Regions from separate parts of the Microbispora sp. CA-102843 genome, predicted to be linked through region 1. Evidence: predicted binding sites of a transcription regulator. Region 1 holds the regulator's gene; each other region holds the start of a gene.

Region 1 (3,482 bases):
ACTCCACGCCGTGCTGCTCGAAGTTGACCGAGCCGTCCCGCCAGTTCGTCATCACGACGTCGCGCCGCTCCCAGCGGACCTCGTCGTACGGGTGGACACCCGGGGTGGTGAAGACGCGCTTCATCTTCAGGCCCTTGCGCGGGCGCTTGCCGGCCCGGCCCCCTGCGCCCGATACGGTGCCGCTCACGGTCTCCGTCATGACTTCCCCCTCCCAGGGCCCGGTGGAGCCCCTCTTTCGGACCACGCTCGTTACAAACTCATCGTCGCGCCGCGGCCACCGCACCCACGCCGTGCCGCCGCCTCCGCCCCGTCCCGGTCTCCCCGGGAGGAGGCGCTCAGTCCTCGATCGGCTCCCGGTCGCCTCTGGCCGCCCGGAGCTGCTCGATCTCCATCTCGAAGTCGGCCAGCGTCTCGAATCCCCGATAGACCGACGCGAAACGCAGGTAGGCCACCTCGTCGAGGTCGCGGAGCGGGCCCAGGATGGCCAGGCCCACCTCGTGGGAGGCGATCTCGGCCGCGCCGGTGCCCCGGATGCTCTCCTCGACGCGCTGCCCGAGCTGGGCGAGGGAGTCCTCGCCGACCGGGCGCCCCTGGCAGGCCCGCCGTACGCCGGCGATGACCTTCTCCCGGGAGAACGGCTCGGTGACCCCGCTGCGCTTGCTCACCATCAGCAGCACGGTCTCCTGGGTGGTGAACCTGCGCCCGCACTCGGGGCAGGTGCGCCGGCGGCGGATCGCCGCCCCGTCCTCGGCCGCACGGCTGTCCACGACCCGGGTGTCCGGGTGGCGACAGAACGGACAGTGCACTTCATCGCCTCCCTGAACGTACATCCCGAACACAAGGTGTGGTGAACTTACACCGCTGTGACTACTAGATGTTGTGGTCCAACCGTAGGAGTGCCCGACCTTGAACGCAAGTCGAACCGGCGACGGGAGGGGAAGTGCCTGTTCGGCGCGCGTGTCGCGCCCCCAGTCACGGCTGCCTCAACTGCCCCTCACGTCGGGGAATACGCCCTTTACGCGCCCTTTCTCGCCCGATTTCCGTAGGGCTTCTGACCTGGGCGTACAGCGACCAGAGAAGATCGGGTAAATCGAACACGGGATCGATCGAACTCCCGTACGATGAGGTGGACGTCGAGATCGGCGATTTCGCTGGATATCGAACAATTGTTTGACGGTGATCTTGAATCGCGGTACGGTCGCTCTGTGCGACATGAGGAACACGGATCGAGAGGTGGCATCGTGAGTGACCGAAGTGAGCAAGCGGATGGCGTCAGCGACCTCGCGGTTCGCAGGCGCGACTCGCTTGGCCTCACCCCCAGGCAGCGGAAGATCCTCGAGGTGATCCGCGACTCGGTCCAGCAGCGCGGCTATCCGCCGTCCATGCGGGAGATCGGGGAAGCGGTCCAGCTGACCAGCACCTCCAGCGTGTCGCACCAGCTCACGGCGCTCCAGCGTAAGGGCTACCTCCGGCGTGACCCGCATCGGCCCCGGGCCCTGGAGGTCCGGCTGCCGGGCGAGCCGGTGCTGTGGGTTGATCCCGACGCGACCTCCGAGGAGGAGGCCGGGTTCAACCGGCCCACCGCGGCCTACGTGCCGCTGGTCGGCCGCATCGCGGCCGGTGGTCCCATCCTCGCCGAGCAGAGCATCGAGGACGTGTTCGCGCTGCCCAAGCAACTCGTGGGCGAGGGCACGCTGTTCCTGCTCCAGGTCTCCGGCGACTCGATGATCGAGGCCGCCATCGCCGACGGCGACTGGGTCGTGGTGCGGCAGCAGCCGGTCGCCGACAACGGCGACATCGTGGCCGCCATGATCGACGGCGAGGCCACCGTGAAGACGTTCAAGCGCAAGGACGGGCACGTGTGGCTGGTGCCGCACAACCCCAACTACGAGCCGATCCCCGGTGACGAGGCCACCGTGCTCGGCAAGGTCACGGCCGTCCTGCGCAAGCTGTAGCCGTCCACCGGTTCCGGACGCCGCACAGGGACAAGCCCGGCGCTCACGAGAGCGCCGGGCTTGTCCTGTGCCGTGTTCAGTTCGCCGTCAGGAGGCGGTGCAGCTCACCGGCGACGGAACGCCGTTGGTGCCCGACCAGCTTCCGTTGAAGCCGAACGTGGTCGAGGCCCCGGCGCCCAGCGCGCCGTTGTAGGACAGATTCGTCACCGTGACGTTGGAGCCGCTCGCGCTGAGCGTGCCGTTCCAGAGCTGGCTGATGCTCTGGCCGTTCGGGAAGGCCCACTTCACGGTCCAGGCGGAGATCGCCGAGGAGCCCGCCTTGACCGTGACCTCGCCCTGGAAGCCGCCGGGATACTCGTTGGCGACCTTGTACGTGGCGGTGCACGTCTTCCCGCCAGGCGACGAGGGAGACGCGGACGGGGACGCCGACGGCGACGCGGAGGGAGACCTCGACGGAGACGCCGAAGGGGACACGCTCGGCGAGGCCGAGGGCGACACCGGCGGCGTCGGGTTGCCTCCCGTCGGCGGGATCAGGTAGGGCGAGATGATGCTCTGCTTGGCCTGGTCGACCGTCGCCCAGTCGTCCTTCAGGATGCCGCCCGTGTCACCCGAGTTGGGGTTCCACGACCAGTAGGTAAACGACATGCCGTTCACCCCGCTGCCCATGTACTTCATGAGCTCCTGGAGCCAGACCTTGTCGATGTTGCTGGCCAGCGTGGTGCCGAACTCGCCCACCATGATCGGCGCGATGTTCTGCTTGTACAGGTAGCCCCAGTACTTGTCCCAGATGGCCGGCATGTTGGCCGGGTACGACGGGTCGTCGAACCACGTCTGGTGGTAGACCGACGTGGCGTACTCGTGGGGCGAGTAGACGAGCCGGTTGGCCACGTTCAGCCGCACCGGGTACTGCCCGGCCTTGGTGAGGTTGCCGCCCCACCAGCCACAGTCCTCGTCGTTGCTGGTGTCGTTGTCCCAGACGTTGGACAGGCCGCCACTCGGGCAGCTCACGCCCTCCACGAAGATCAGCCAGTTGGGCTGCACGGACAGGATGGCGTTGCCCGCGCGCTCGGCCGCCAGCCGCCAGTCACGCGACTGGTCGCCGCAGCCCCAGCAGGAGCCGATCGCGTTCGGGTTGGTGCCGTCGGCGTGCGGCTCGTTGTGCAGGTCGGCGCCGATGACGGTGGTGTTGCCCGCGTAGTGCTGGGCCAGCGACTTCCAGTTGCTGATCCAGGTGGACTCGGGGACGCCCGAGGTGTACCACAACGCCGTCTGGCCCGCGCTGGTCGGCCGGTGCCGGTCGAGGATGATCCGCATGCCCTTCTGGCCCGCGTAGTCCACGACCTTGTCGAGGATCTGCAGCGGGGACAGGCCGATCAGGTCGGGGTTGGAGTAGGTGTTGACGCTCGTCGCCTGCGCGCCCGGCTTCAGCGCGTCGTCGGAGAAGGGCACCCGGATGGTGTTGTATCCAAGGTTCGCCATGAGGTCGAGCTGGCTCTTCCACGGGTTGTTCGCCCACAACCCGTGGAA
Region 2 (3,482 bases), 2.7 Mb from region 1:
AGGCGGTCGGATCATCCGGGTCGTCGTAGTAGGAGAACTCTCCGACCTCGATCAGCGGTGAGGTGATCAGCGGCTTCAGCAGCACCACCCGCGGTTGCCCGGGCATCGGATGCAGCACGGTCGGGTCGGCCGGCACAGTCGGCATCACCAGTCGTCTCCTTCCCGGCGAACGCTTGGGAACAACATTGATTACTCCACTATTGCGACAGTTGGTGCGTTAAGATCCTGCCACGCCGTCGTCTCACCGAGCAACCGGACCACCAGCCATGACTTCTTCAGCACCACAACCGGGCAGCGCCCGGCCCGTGCCACCGCACCGGCGCCGTCCCGGCGGCCGCACCGCCCGTATCCGCAGGCAGGTGCTCGACGCGGTCCTCGCGGAGCTCGGAGAGCACGGTTATGACGGGCTCACCATGGACGCCGTCGCCGCCCGCTCGGGTGTGCACCGCGCGACGGTGTACCGGCGCTGGGGAGACGTCGGCGGCCTGCTCGCCGACGTCCTGGACGCGGCGGGCGACGACGCCTGGCAACCCCCGGACACCGGCTCCCTGGAGGGTGACCTGGCGGCGCTGAACCACGAGATCCAGGACGCGCTGACCGCGCAGCCGCCGATCATGGCGGCCCTGATCGCCGCCTCGTTCCGCTCCGAGCAGGCCGACCACGCCCAACGGCGGCTCTGGGAGGACCGGTACGCCCGCTGCGAGGTCATCGTCCGCCGGGCAGTCGAGCGCGCCGAACTCCCGCCGCGCACCGGCGCTCGGCGACTGCTCATCGCCGCCACCGCGCCCCTGTATCACCAGCTGGTGCTTCTCCGCACGCCACCCGATCCGGACCTGCCCGGCCAGGCGGCCAGAACCGCGGCCCTCGCCGCATCCGCCGGCGCCTTCGCCGAGCCCCCGCCGGTCGGCGACACCTGACGGGCCCGGTCCGGCCGCCCGGCCGATCCGCATCGGTACGCGCGCTGCTCGACCACGGACCAGGAGCCGGAAAGCCGCTCGGTGGCGTTGTGCGCGCCGGGTGCACGCGGATCTCCTCAGAGAAGATCTCCGCGCGCGGGTGAAAGCGCGGCCACCTAAAGGAGCGTGAGCTGTTCGGGCGTCGTGGCCGGTGCGGGCGGGGGGAGGGGGCGCTCGCCGGGCCGGTGCCCACGGGCGCCGCGAGCCCCTGCTGCTCGATCGCCGCGCGGGGCCGACCGGCCGATGCCGTGCTCGCGGGCGAGCGCGCGCACGGCCTGACCGATCCGTTCCTGGTACGCCTTGGGGGCGTAGGCGCCCCGGCCGTACAGCTCCAGGTAGCGGGGGACGAGCCGGGGGTGCTCGCGCGACAGCCAGGCCATGAACCACTCGCGCGCGCCCGGCCGCAGGTGGAGCACGATCGGTGTGATGTGTGTCGCGCCGGTCTCGGCGATGCTGCGCACGGTGGTCTCCAGCGCCCGCGGGGAGTCGCAGAGATAGGGGAGGATCGGCGCCATGAGCACGCCGCACGGGATGCCGTGCTCGTTCAGGGTGGCGCACACCTCCAGCCGCTTGCGCGGCGAGGGCGTCCCCGGCTCGACGGCCCGCCACAGCGACTCGTCGGTGAATCCGACCGAGACGGCCGTGCTGACGTCGGTCACCTCTGCCGCCTCGGCGAGCAGCCCGAGGTCGCGCAGGATCAGCGAGCCCTTGGTGAGGATCGAGAACGGGTTGCGGGCGTCCCGCAGGGCCGCGAGGATGCCCGGCATCAGCCGGTAGCGACCCTCGGCCCGCTGGTAGCAGTCGACGTTGGTCCCCATCGCGACGGGGTGCCCGCCCCACCGGGGCGCCGCCAGCTCCCTGCGTACGAGGTCGGGGGCGTTGACCTTCACGACGATCTTCGAGTCGAAGTCCCGCCCGGAGTCCAGGTCGAGGTATTCGTGCGTCCTGCGGGCGAAGCAGTACGTGCACGCGTGGGTGCAGCCACGGTAGGGGTTGATCGTCCATTCGAACGGAACCCGGCTGGCCGAGGGAACCCGGTTGATGATCGACCGCGCCTGGATCTCGTAGAAGGTGACGCCACGGAACTCCGGGGTGTCGAAGGTCCGCGCCACGGCCGACCGGGCGAACAGGGGCGTCGTCTCGCCACGCCTGCTGTCATGCCCGCTGTCCCCCGTGTCCGTACCTACGTCGAGGCGCAGCCCGTCCCATCGCACCTTTCGATTAGAACAGAGGTTCGATGGAGATCGCAACGTGCAATGCGTCGTAAATCGCGGCCCTGGAAACGGCTAACGATCTTCATCGTTGGGCAGAACGTCGGCACATACCTTGCGTTCTGGGAGAGTTGCGCGATGGCCTGGTCGCAGGACGAAGAGCGGATGCTGGCGATGATCGAGCAGCATCTCACCGACGAGGACCCGAAGCTTGCGGCCAGACTCGAGTCGTTCAACGGCCGTGCGGGGCGAGGGCGACAGGGGCGGGGCGCGGGCCGCCACCGGCCGGGCCGCTCCACCGTGATCATCGCGGTGAGCTGGCTGCTCATCGCCACGTTGATCGCGACCCTGCTGGTCATGGCTCTGCGGCACGACGCCGCCGCGCTCCCCGTCTAGCGGCGCTACGCGGCCGGTGACGGCGCCCGTCATGTGCCGGCGCAGCCGGGCTCTGTCCGGACGAAGGGCGTGGTTTCGGCCAGTCGGTCGGCAAGGAAGCCGAGTTTCGTAAGACGTTCACCGAGGTCCCACCGCCGACCCGCCTCGCCTACCTGTCACTGATCGACTTCGTGCCCGGCCACGAGCGGTACGAGCACCTGACGACCATCGACATCGAGCCCGCGGGCGACCGCACGAATCTGCTCATGACGGTCGATCCCCTCCACGACGAAACCCGGACGCGGCAGCACCGCGCCCATCGCGGCAACGAGCTCGACAACCTCGAGGCCGCGATCAGCCGCCGCACCATGTGAAGGACGGGCCGGGGGAGCGCGGCGCGCAGCGCGGGGACGGGCTCGCCCTGACCTGACGTCAGGACAGGGACTTGAGGAAGTGCGCGGCGATCGGGGCGGCCACCTCGCCGCCCATGCCGCCGGCCTCCACGACGACGGCGAAGGCCAGGTCGCCGCGGAATCCCATGAACCAGGCGTGCGAGTCGAGTTTGGGTCCGGTGCCGAACTCGGCGGTCCCGGTCTTGCCCGCCGTCCCCGCGGGCAGTCCGGCGGCGTGGGCGGTGCCCTTGCTGACGACCGCCCGCATCATCGACCGCAGGCTCTTGACGACCTCCTCCGGAAGTTCCTTGGGAGCGGTCTTCTGCTCCAGCGAGGGCACCAGGGTGGGCGGCCGCCAGGAGCCGTCGGCCACCGCCGCCGCCACGGTCGCGATCACCAGCGGGCTGGCGGTGATCCTGGCCTGCCCGAACGACTCCGCGGCGAGCTCGGCGTCGCTGGTGGCCTTCGGCATGCTGCCGGGGGTCGCCGGGACGCCGATGCGCAGCGGCCGGTTGAAGCCCAGGTCCGTCGCCAGGTCGTACAGCTTG
Region 3 (3,482 bases), 2.2 Mb from region 1:
CCGGGCCCCACCGGTTATGTGCCGGACTTCCTCACCCCGGCGCCGTCCACCACCCGCCCGACCCTGGAGCAGGAGCTGCGGGTGGTGGCCGCCACCCCGCTCGACCAGGTCGCGTCCGAGGTGGACCGGGCCTGGGCCGGGTACGGTGCGCCGCCGGAGGTCGAGCGCTTCTCGACCGACCCGGCGGGCGCGCTGGCCGTGACGGTGCGGGAGATCCGGCGCTACTTCTCGTCGCTGATCGCGCCGAGCTGGCCGCGGCTGCGCGCGCTCGCGGAGGGCGAGCTGACCCGCCGGGGGCTGCTCGCCGCCGAGCGAGGGCCGCGGGCGCTGCTGACGGACCTGCACCCGCGCCTCGACTGGGACGGCGAGGCGCTGCGGCTGGCGTACGCCAAGGACGGCGAGTTCGGCCTGGACGGGCACCCGCTCACGCTGCTGCCGACCGGGTTCACCGGCACGCACGTGTACACGCTGGCCGACACCCCGTCGGGGCGTGCGCTGTGGTACGCGCCGCGCGGCCACGGCCGGTTGTGGGACCGGCCCGTGCCGGCCGAGCCGCCGGCGGCGCTGGCCGCCCTGCTCGGCCCGACCCGCGCGGGCGTGCTCGCTCTGCTGGCCGAGCCGTCCAGCACGGGGGAGGTCGCCGCCGCCCTCCGGCTGGCCCCGGCGACCGCCTCCCACCACCTGACCACGCTGCGGGACGCCGGGCTGGTGACCGGCGAGCGGGAGGGCCGCCGGTTGCGCTACCGGCGCACCGGCCTCGGCGAACAGCTCGCCGGGGAGAGTCAGGCGCCGTAGACCGGCTCGGGCGCGGCGGCGCGGGCGAGCAGCTTCGCCACCTCCGGCCCGATCTCGGCGGGGTCCCAGCGGGCACCCCTGTCGGCGACCGGGCCGTGCCGGAAGCCCTCCATGACGCAGATCCGGCCGCCCTCGACCTCGAAGACCCGGCCGGTGACATCCTTCGACTCGGCCGAGCCGAGCCAGACCACCAGCGGGGAGACGTTCTCCGGGGCCATCGCGTCGAACCCGCCCTCCCCGGGGGCGGCCATCGTCTCCGCGAAGACCTGCTCGGTCATCCGCGTACGGGCGGCCGGGGCGATGGCGTTGACGGTCACGCCGTAGCGGCCGAGCTCGGCCGCCGCGACCAGGGTCAGGCCCACGATGCCGGCCTTGGCCGCCGAGTAGTTGCCCTGTCCCACGCTGCCGAGCAGGCCGGCGCCCGACGAGGTGTTCACCACCCGCGCGTCCACCGGGCGGCCGGCCTTCGACTCGGCGCGCCAGTGCAGCCCGGCATGCTTGAGCGGCAGGAAGTGGCCCTTCAGGTGCACGCGGATCACCGCGTCCCACTCCTCCTCCGACAGGTTGACCAGCATGCGGTCGCGGAGGAACCCGGCGTTGTTGACCAGCACGTCGAGGCGGCCGAAGCGCTCGATCGCGGTCGCCACCAGCCGCCGCGCGCCCTCGTCGGTGGCGATGTCGGACCGGTCGGCCACCGCCTCGCCGCCCAGCGCGCGGATCTCCTCGGCCACCTCCTGGGCGGGACCTTCCGATCCGCCCTCGCCGGACAGGCTTACCCCGAGGTCGTTCACCACGACCTTCGCGCCCTGGCGGGCGAACTCCAGCGCGTGCGCCCGGCCGAGGCCGCGCCCCGCGCCGGTCACGATCACGACTCGGTCCCTGCAGATCATCTCGGTCCCCTTCAATCGGACAGCTCAATCGGACAGCTTCACTCGGACAGCGGGCGTCGCCCGGAGCGACCCACTCTGCTAGCTTAATTTCTAACAAATGTTAGATGGAAAGGTGACGTATGGGAATCTCGACCAGCCGTCACGGCGAGGGCGTCGCCGAAGTCGTGATGGACGCCCCACCGGTCAACGCGCTGACCGTACGCGGATGGTTCGAGCTCGCCGACGCCGTACGGGAGGCCGGGCGCGACCCGGCGACCCGCGTCGTGGTGCTGCGGGCCGAGGGTCGCGGGTTCAACGCCGGCGTGGACATCAAGGAGATGCAGGCGACCAGCGGGTTCGACGCGCTGGTGGGCGCCAACCGCGGCTGCTACGCGGCGTTCGCGGCGGTCTACGAGTGCGAGGTCCCCGTGGTCGCGGCCGTGCACGGCTTCTGCCTGGGCGGCGGGGTGGGGCTGGCCGGCAACGCCGACGTCGTGGTGGCCTCCGACGACGCCTACTTCGGCCTGCCGGAGGTGGAGCGGGGCGCGCTCGGCGCGGCCACCCACCTCGCCCGGCTGGTGCCCCAGCACCTGATGCGCGCAATGGTCTACACGTGCCGCAACGTCACCGCCGCCGAGTTGCACGCCTTCGGCTCGGTGCTGGAGGTCGTGCCGCGTGAGCAGTTGCGTGACACGGCGCTGGAGGTGGCGGCGCAGATCGCCGCCAAGGACCCGTACGTCATCCGGCGGGCCAAGGAGTCGCTCAACGGCATCGACCCGGTCGACGTCAAGCGCAGCTACCGGTTCGAGCAGGGCTTCACGTTCGAGCTCAACCTCATGGGCGCAGGCGACCGGCACCGGGACGCCTTCGTCGCGGAAGGAGGCCGGTGATGGGCGTCGTCACCTCGATCGAGGAGATCGTCGGCTCCCTGGAGAGCGGCATGACGATCGGCATCGGCGGCTGGGGTTCCCGGCGCAAGCCGATGGCGCTGGTGCGGGCCATCTACCGGTCCGCGCTGACGGACCTGACGATCGTGTCGTACGGCGGGCCGGACGTGGGCCTGCTCTGCGCGGCGGGCAAGGTGCGCCGGGTCGTCGCGCCGTTCGTGACGCTCGACTCGATCGCCCTCGAACCGCACTTCCGGGCGGCCCGGCAGCGCGGGGCGGTCGAGTTCACCGAGTATGACGAGGGCATGTTCATGTTCGGCCTGCTCGCGGCGGCGCACCGGCTGCCGTTCCTGCCGACGCGGGCCGGGCTCGGCTCGGACGTCATGCGGATGAACCCCGGCCTGCGCACGGTCCGCTCGCCGTACGACGACGGGGAGGAACTCGTCGCGGTGCCCGCGCTCACGATGGACGTGGCGCTCGTGCACATGGACGTGGCCGACACCCGGGGCAACGGCCGCTACCTCGGCCCCGATCCGTACATGGACGACCTGTTCGCCAAGGCGGCCGGGCGGTGCTTCGTGTCCTGCGACCGGATGGTCGAGCCGGGCGAGCTGGGCGGACCGCCGCAGACGCTGCTGGTCAGCCGCATGCACGTCGCCGGAGTCGTGGAGACCCCGGCCGGCGGCCACTTCACGGATTCGGGGCAGGGCCGGGACGAGATGTTCCAGCGGCACTACGCCGCCTCGGCGGCCGACCCGGAGGCGTGGGCGGCGTTCGCGGACCGGTTCCTGTCCGGCGACGAGGCGGCCTACCAGGAAGTCGTGCAGCAGTGGCGTGAGGAGGGGCGATGAGCGCGACCCGGGCGGAGATCTGCGTCGTGGCCTGCGCGGAGGCATGGCGCGGCGACGGCGAGATCCTGGCGGCGGCGATG
Region 4 (3,482 bases), 4.4 Mb from region 1:
GTGCTCGCCGGGCGCGGCATCACGGTGCACCACCTCGGCGACCTCCTGCGTGAGGTGATCGAGATCCCCGACGCGCGCAAGCACATCCTCGACGGCAGCGTCGACGAGCACTGGTTCGGCCCGCTGGCCGCCGACGCGATCCGCAACACGCTCGACGCCCTCGACGGGGACACGCTCGCGCCGCTGCTGACCGGCGGGATCACCAAACGCGAGATCATGGAGCTGGGCTGCGACCCGGGCTCCATCGCCTTCCACACGCTCGGCATGGACGACTTCGTCCTCCCGCCTCTGCCCAACCATCTTTTCGCCCGCGACACCTCCTGCTGGGTGTACGACGGGGTATCGATCAACGCGATGCGCAAGAAGGCGCGCAGGCGGGAGACCGTCAACTACGAGGCGGTCTACCGGTGGCACCCGCTGTTCGCCGCGGGATACGGCAACCCGGACGACGGCGGGTTCAACGTCTGGTACGAGGGCATGCGCATGGCTCCGGCCACCATCGAGGGCGGCGACGTCCTGGTGCTCGGCAACGGCGTCGTGCTCGTCGGCGTGAGCGAGCGCACCCAGCCGCAGGCCGTGGAGATGCTGGCGACCAACCTGTTCCGGGCGGGGTCGGCGGCCCGCATCGTGGCGCTCGATCTGCCCAAGACCCGTGCGTTCATGCACCTCGACACCGTGATGACCAACGTCGACGTGGGCGTGTTCACCAAGTACGCCGGGCTCGGCATGCTCCCGTCGTACACGATCGAGCCGGGCGACACCGACAAGGAGCTGAAGGTCACCGACCATCCGCCGGAGGACATGCACAAGGCCATCGCGCGGGCCCTCGGCCTGGACGACATCAAGGTCCTCACGCCGACACAGGACGTGCACGCGGCCGAGCGCGAGCAGTGGGACGACGGCTGCAACGTGCTGGCGCTGGAACCCGGCGTGGTCGTGGCCTACGAGCGCAACACCACGACCAACAACCACCTGCGCAGGCACGGAATCGAGGTCATCACGATCCGCGGCAGCGAGCTCGGCCGCGGACGCGGCGGGCCGCGGTGCATGAGCTGCCCTCTGGAGCGAGACCCCGCCTGATCACGCGACGCGCGGCGAGGACCGGGCGGTCAGGGTCGGGGCGGGGCGCTCGCCGCGTTCACCGACAGGCGTACCGCGAGGGTGCGGCCCGGTCCTGCGCGCGGCCGGTCATCGGACGGTGCCGGCCGAAGGCGCGAGCCGGACCAACGGTGTCGGCCCAAGGCGCGAGCCGGACCATGGGCGGAGATGGAGGTCAGCCGGCCATGGGCAGGGTGGGGCGGCCGGGCAGGCCGAGGATCGACTCGACCTCGCCGACGAACCTGTCCGCCTCCGCTATGATCTCCTCTGCGTCGTTCTGCGTGACGGCGCGGACCATGCCGGCCTCGGCCGCCGCACGCTTGGTCGCGCTCACCGCGAAGTAGGCCGCCCAGTCCGCGAGCTTGGGCTCGGCCTCCGGCAGCAGCTCCCAGGCGCTGCGCAGCCGCCGCCTGCGGCCGTCCATCGGCCGCGGACGGGCCGCGAGGATCCCGGCGGCCGCACGGAGGGCCGCCAGGTGGGCCGAGACGTAGCGGTCCGCGGGGGTGGGCCCGACGGTGGCGTCGGCGAGGCATGCCCTGGCGTCCGCGAGGTGTGCCAGAACCGCCTGCGAGAGCCGGGGCCCGCTCTTCTGATCGTCGTTCTGCTCAGTCATGCCCGCCTCCTTGAGTCGTGGCACTCCGGCGAAGGTCGCCGGTGACTTCACAGTCGCAGACCGCACCGACAATTTCGCCGGCCGGGAGATCCCGTGAACCGCTCGAGATCACCCGACGCTTTCTCAGGCTCCCGTGGGCGGCCGGACGAGGAGCTTCCCCTCTCCCCGTCCGGCCCACGCCGCGGGCCGTGCCGCATCCGTCTCCGCCGACGACGAAGGCACGAATCCAACGGGGTGGGCGCGAGCCGCGAGTCCCACGCCCACTCCATCGAACATAGATTCGATCATGCCCTCTGTCAAGGCTGTCAACGAATATGTGTTCGAGGACCGCGTTCGATACGCGGGCGGGAGACGGCGGAGGGGCCCCGCGCGACCACCTCGCGCGGGGCCCCTCCGGGGATGGCTCTAGCGCCTGAAAGCACCCCTGACGTGCACCGGGACGCCCTTGCCGAGCATGCCAGGCAGGATCTCGGCCACGTTCATGGGCAGCCGCACGCAGCCGTGCGACGCCGGGTAGAGCGGCACCGACAGCGCGCCGTGGAGCGCGATGCCGCCGTTGAAGAAGATCGGGTTGTAGAGCTGCCCGAGGTAGGACCGGTGCCAGCCCTTGACCCTCCAGGTGGTCTTGTAGTCGCCGGTGGGCGTGCGGGCGCTGCCGGAGAACCGCTGCCGCTTGCCGTTCCAGGTGGCGTACTCGGTGTAGGGGATGCCGCTGCCACTGGAGATGTGGCTGATCAGCACCGGCGTGCCACCTCGGTACAGAACCATCACCTGCTTGGTCAGGTTCACCTCGACGCGGGTCGCCTTGCCCCCGGGCACCAGGACCTTGGGCGCCCGGGGGTTCTCCAGCGCCTTCCAGGTGCGGGCGGCCACCGTGCTGGTCGGCTGGATCCCCTGCACCTTCTGGAACGCCCAGACCGCCATCAGCGTGGTCCCGCCGTAGCTGCCGTCGGCGCTGCCGGGCATGTACCCGAGCTCCTTAAGCCGGGCCTGCAGCGCCTTCACGGCGGAGCCCTTGGCGCCGAGCTTGAGCGTCTTGCCCGGCGCGGAGAACGGCGGGTAGGCGGTGGCGCGGGCGGGCACGGCGCCCCGCGCCGGGAGCGCCGAGTACGCCGGGAGCACGGTTCCCGTGGTCACGGCCCCCGCCGCCGCGGCGGTGCCCGCCTGCGCCGTGCCGGTGACGCCGGCCGTCGCGAACGTCACGGCCCCCACCGCGACGAGCGTGGCCGCGGCCAGTCGCCGTCGACCCCTCATCATGACCAACCCCTCATAAGCCCGATTCTCGGTCAAAGGACCCACCTTACGATCCGATTGTGAGCCGCGTGATCATAAGTGGCCATAATCGGCCGCGTATGTCCTGGCAATCCGTTTAGAGTGACCGGGTGGCAGAAAAGTTGCATCCGAACGTCGTCCGGGTCCAGGAGGCCCTGCGGGCCCACGAGGTGACGGCCGAGGTCGTCCTGCTGGACGAGGCCGCCCCGACGGCCGCCACGGCGGCGGCCCAGCTCGGCTGCGAGGTCGGCGCGATCGCCAACAGCCTGATCTTCGACGCGGACGGCGCGCCTCTGCTGGTGCTGACCAGCGGCGCCCACCGGGTGAACACCGATCTGATCGCGCGGCTCGTGGGCGCGGCGAAGGTGCGGCGGGCCACGCCGGAGTTCGTCCGCGAGCACACCGGGCAGCCCATCGGCGGCGTCGCCCCGGTCGGGCACCCCGCGCCCGTACGGACACTGGTGGACGTCTGGCTGAGCAAGCACGACGTCGTGTGGGC

What was found. The regulator LexA, encoded in region 1, represses DNA repair genes until DNA is damaged. The targets are predictions, from matches to a motif close to TCGAACANNTGTTCGA.
Region 2: a site for LexA is predicted at 2,179-2,194, ahead of ACQEVJ_RS23250 (Rv2578c family radical SAM protein). Genes of this name have one in related genera too.
Region 3: a site for LexA is predicted at 1,775-1,790, ahead of ACQEVJ_RS20790 (enoyl-CoA hydratase family protein). Genes of this name have one in related genera too.
Region 4: a site for LexA is predicted at 1,980-1,995, ahead of ACQEVJ_RS30930 (SAV_6107 family HEPN domain-containing protein). Genes of this name have one in related genera too.

What each region holds. Positions count from the first base shown of each region.
Region 1 covers NZ_JBNJNF010000001.1:2,256,141-2,259,622, reverse strand. The annotation lists gene ACQEVJ_RS10550 (vitamin B12-dependent ribonucleotide reductase) at 1-199, opposite strand, end outside; gene nrdR (transcriptional regulator NrdR) at 336-806, opposite strand; gene lexA (transcriptional repressor LexA) at 1,239-1,955, shown strand; gene ACQEVJ_RS10535 (cellulase family glycosylhydrolase) at 2,043-3,482, opposite strand, start outside.
Region 2 covers NZ_JBNJNF010000001.1:4,995,957-4,999,438, reverse strand. The annotation lists gene ACQEVJ_RS23260 (CatB-related O-acetyltransferase) at 1-145, opposite strand, end outside; gene ACQEVJ_RS23255 (TetR/AcrR family transcriptional regulator) at 306-917, shown strand; gene ACQEVJ_RS23250 (Rv2578c family radical SAM protein) at 1,073-2,170, opposite strand; gene ACQEVJ_RS23245 (DUF3040 domain-containing protein) at 2,306-2,563, shown strand; gene ACQEVJ_RS23240 (hypothetical protein) at 2,734-2,916, shown strand; gene ACQEVJ_RS23235 (penicillin-binding transpeptidase domain-containing protein) at 2,975-3,482, opposite strand, start outside.
Region 3 covers NZ_JBNJNF010000001.1:4,502,867-4,506,348, forward strand. The annotation lists gene ACQEVJ_RS20780 (ArsR/SmtB family transcription factor) at 1-795, shown strand, start outside; gene ACQEVJ_RS20785 (SDR family oxidoreductase) at 783-1,685, opposite strand; gene ACQEVJ_RS20790 (enoyl-CoA hydratase family protein) at 1,805-2,554, shown strand; gene ACQEVJ_RS20795 (CoA transferase subunit A) at 2,554-3,402, shown strand; gene ACQEVJ_RS20800 (CoA-transferase subunit beta) at 3,399-3,482, shown strand, end outside.
Region 4 covers NZ_JBNJNF010000001.1:6,678,664-6,682,145, forward strand. The annotation lists gene ACQEVJ_RS30925 (arginine deiminase) at 1-1,080, shown strand, start outside; gene ACQEVJ_RS30930 (SAV_6107 family HEPN domain-containing protein) at 1,274-1,711, opposite strand; gene ACQEVJ_RS30935 (L,D-transpeptidase family protein) at 2,117-2,968, opposite strand; gene ACQEVJ_RS30940 (YbaK/EbsC family protein) at 3,094-3,482, shown strand, end outside.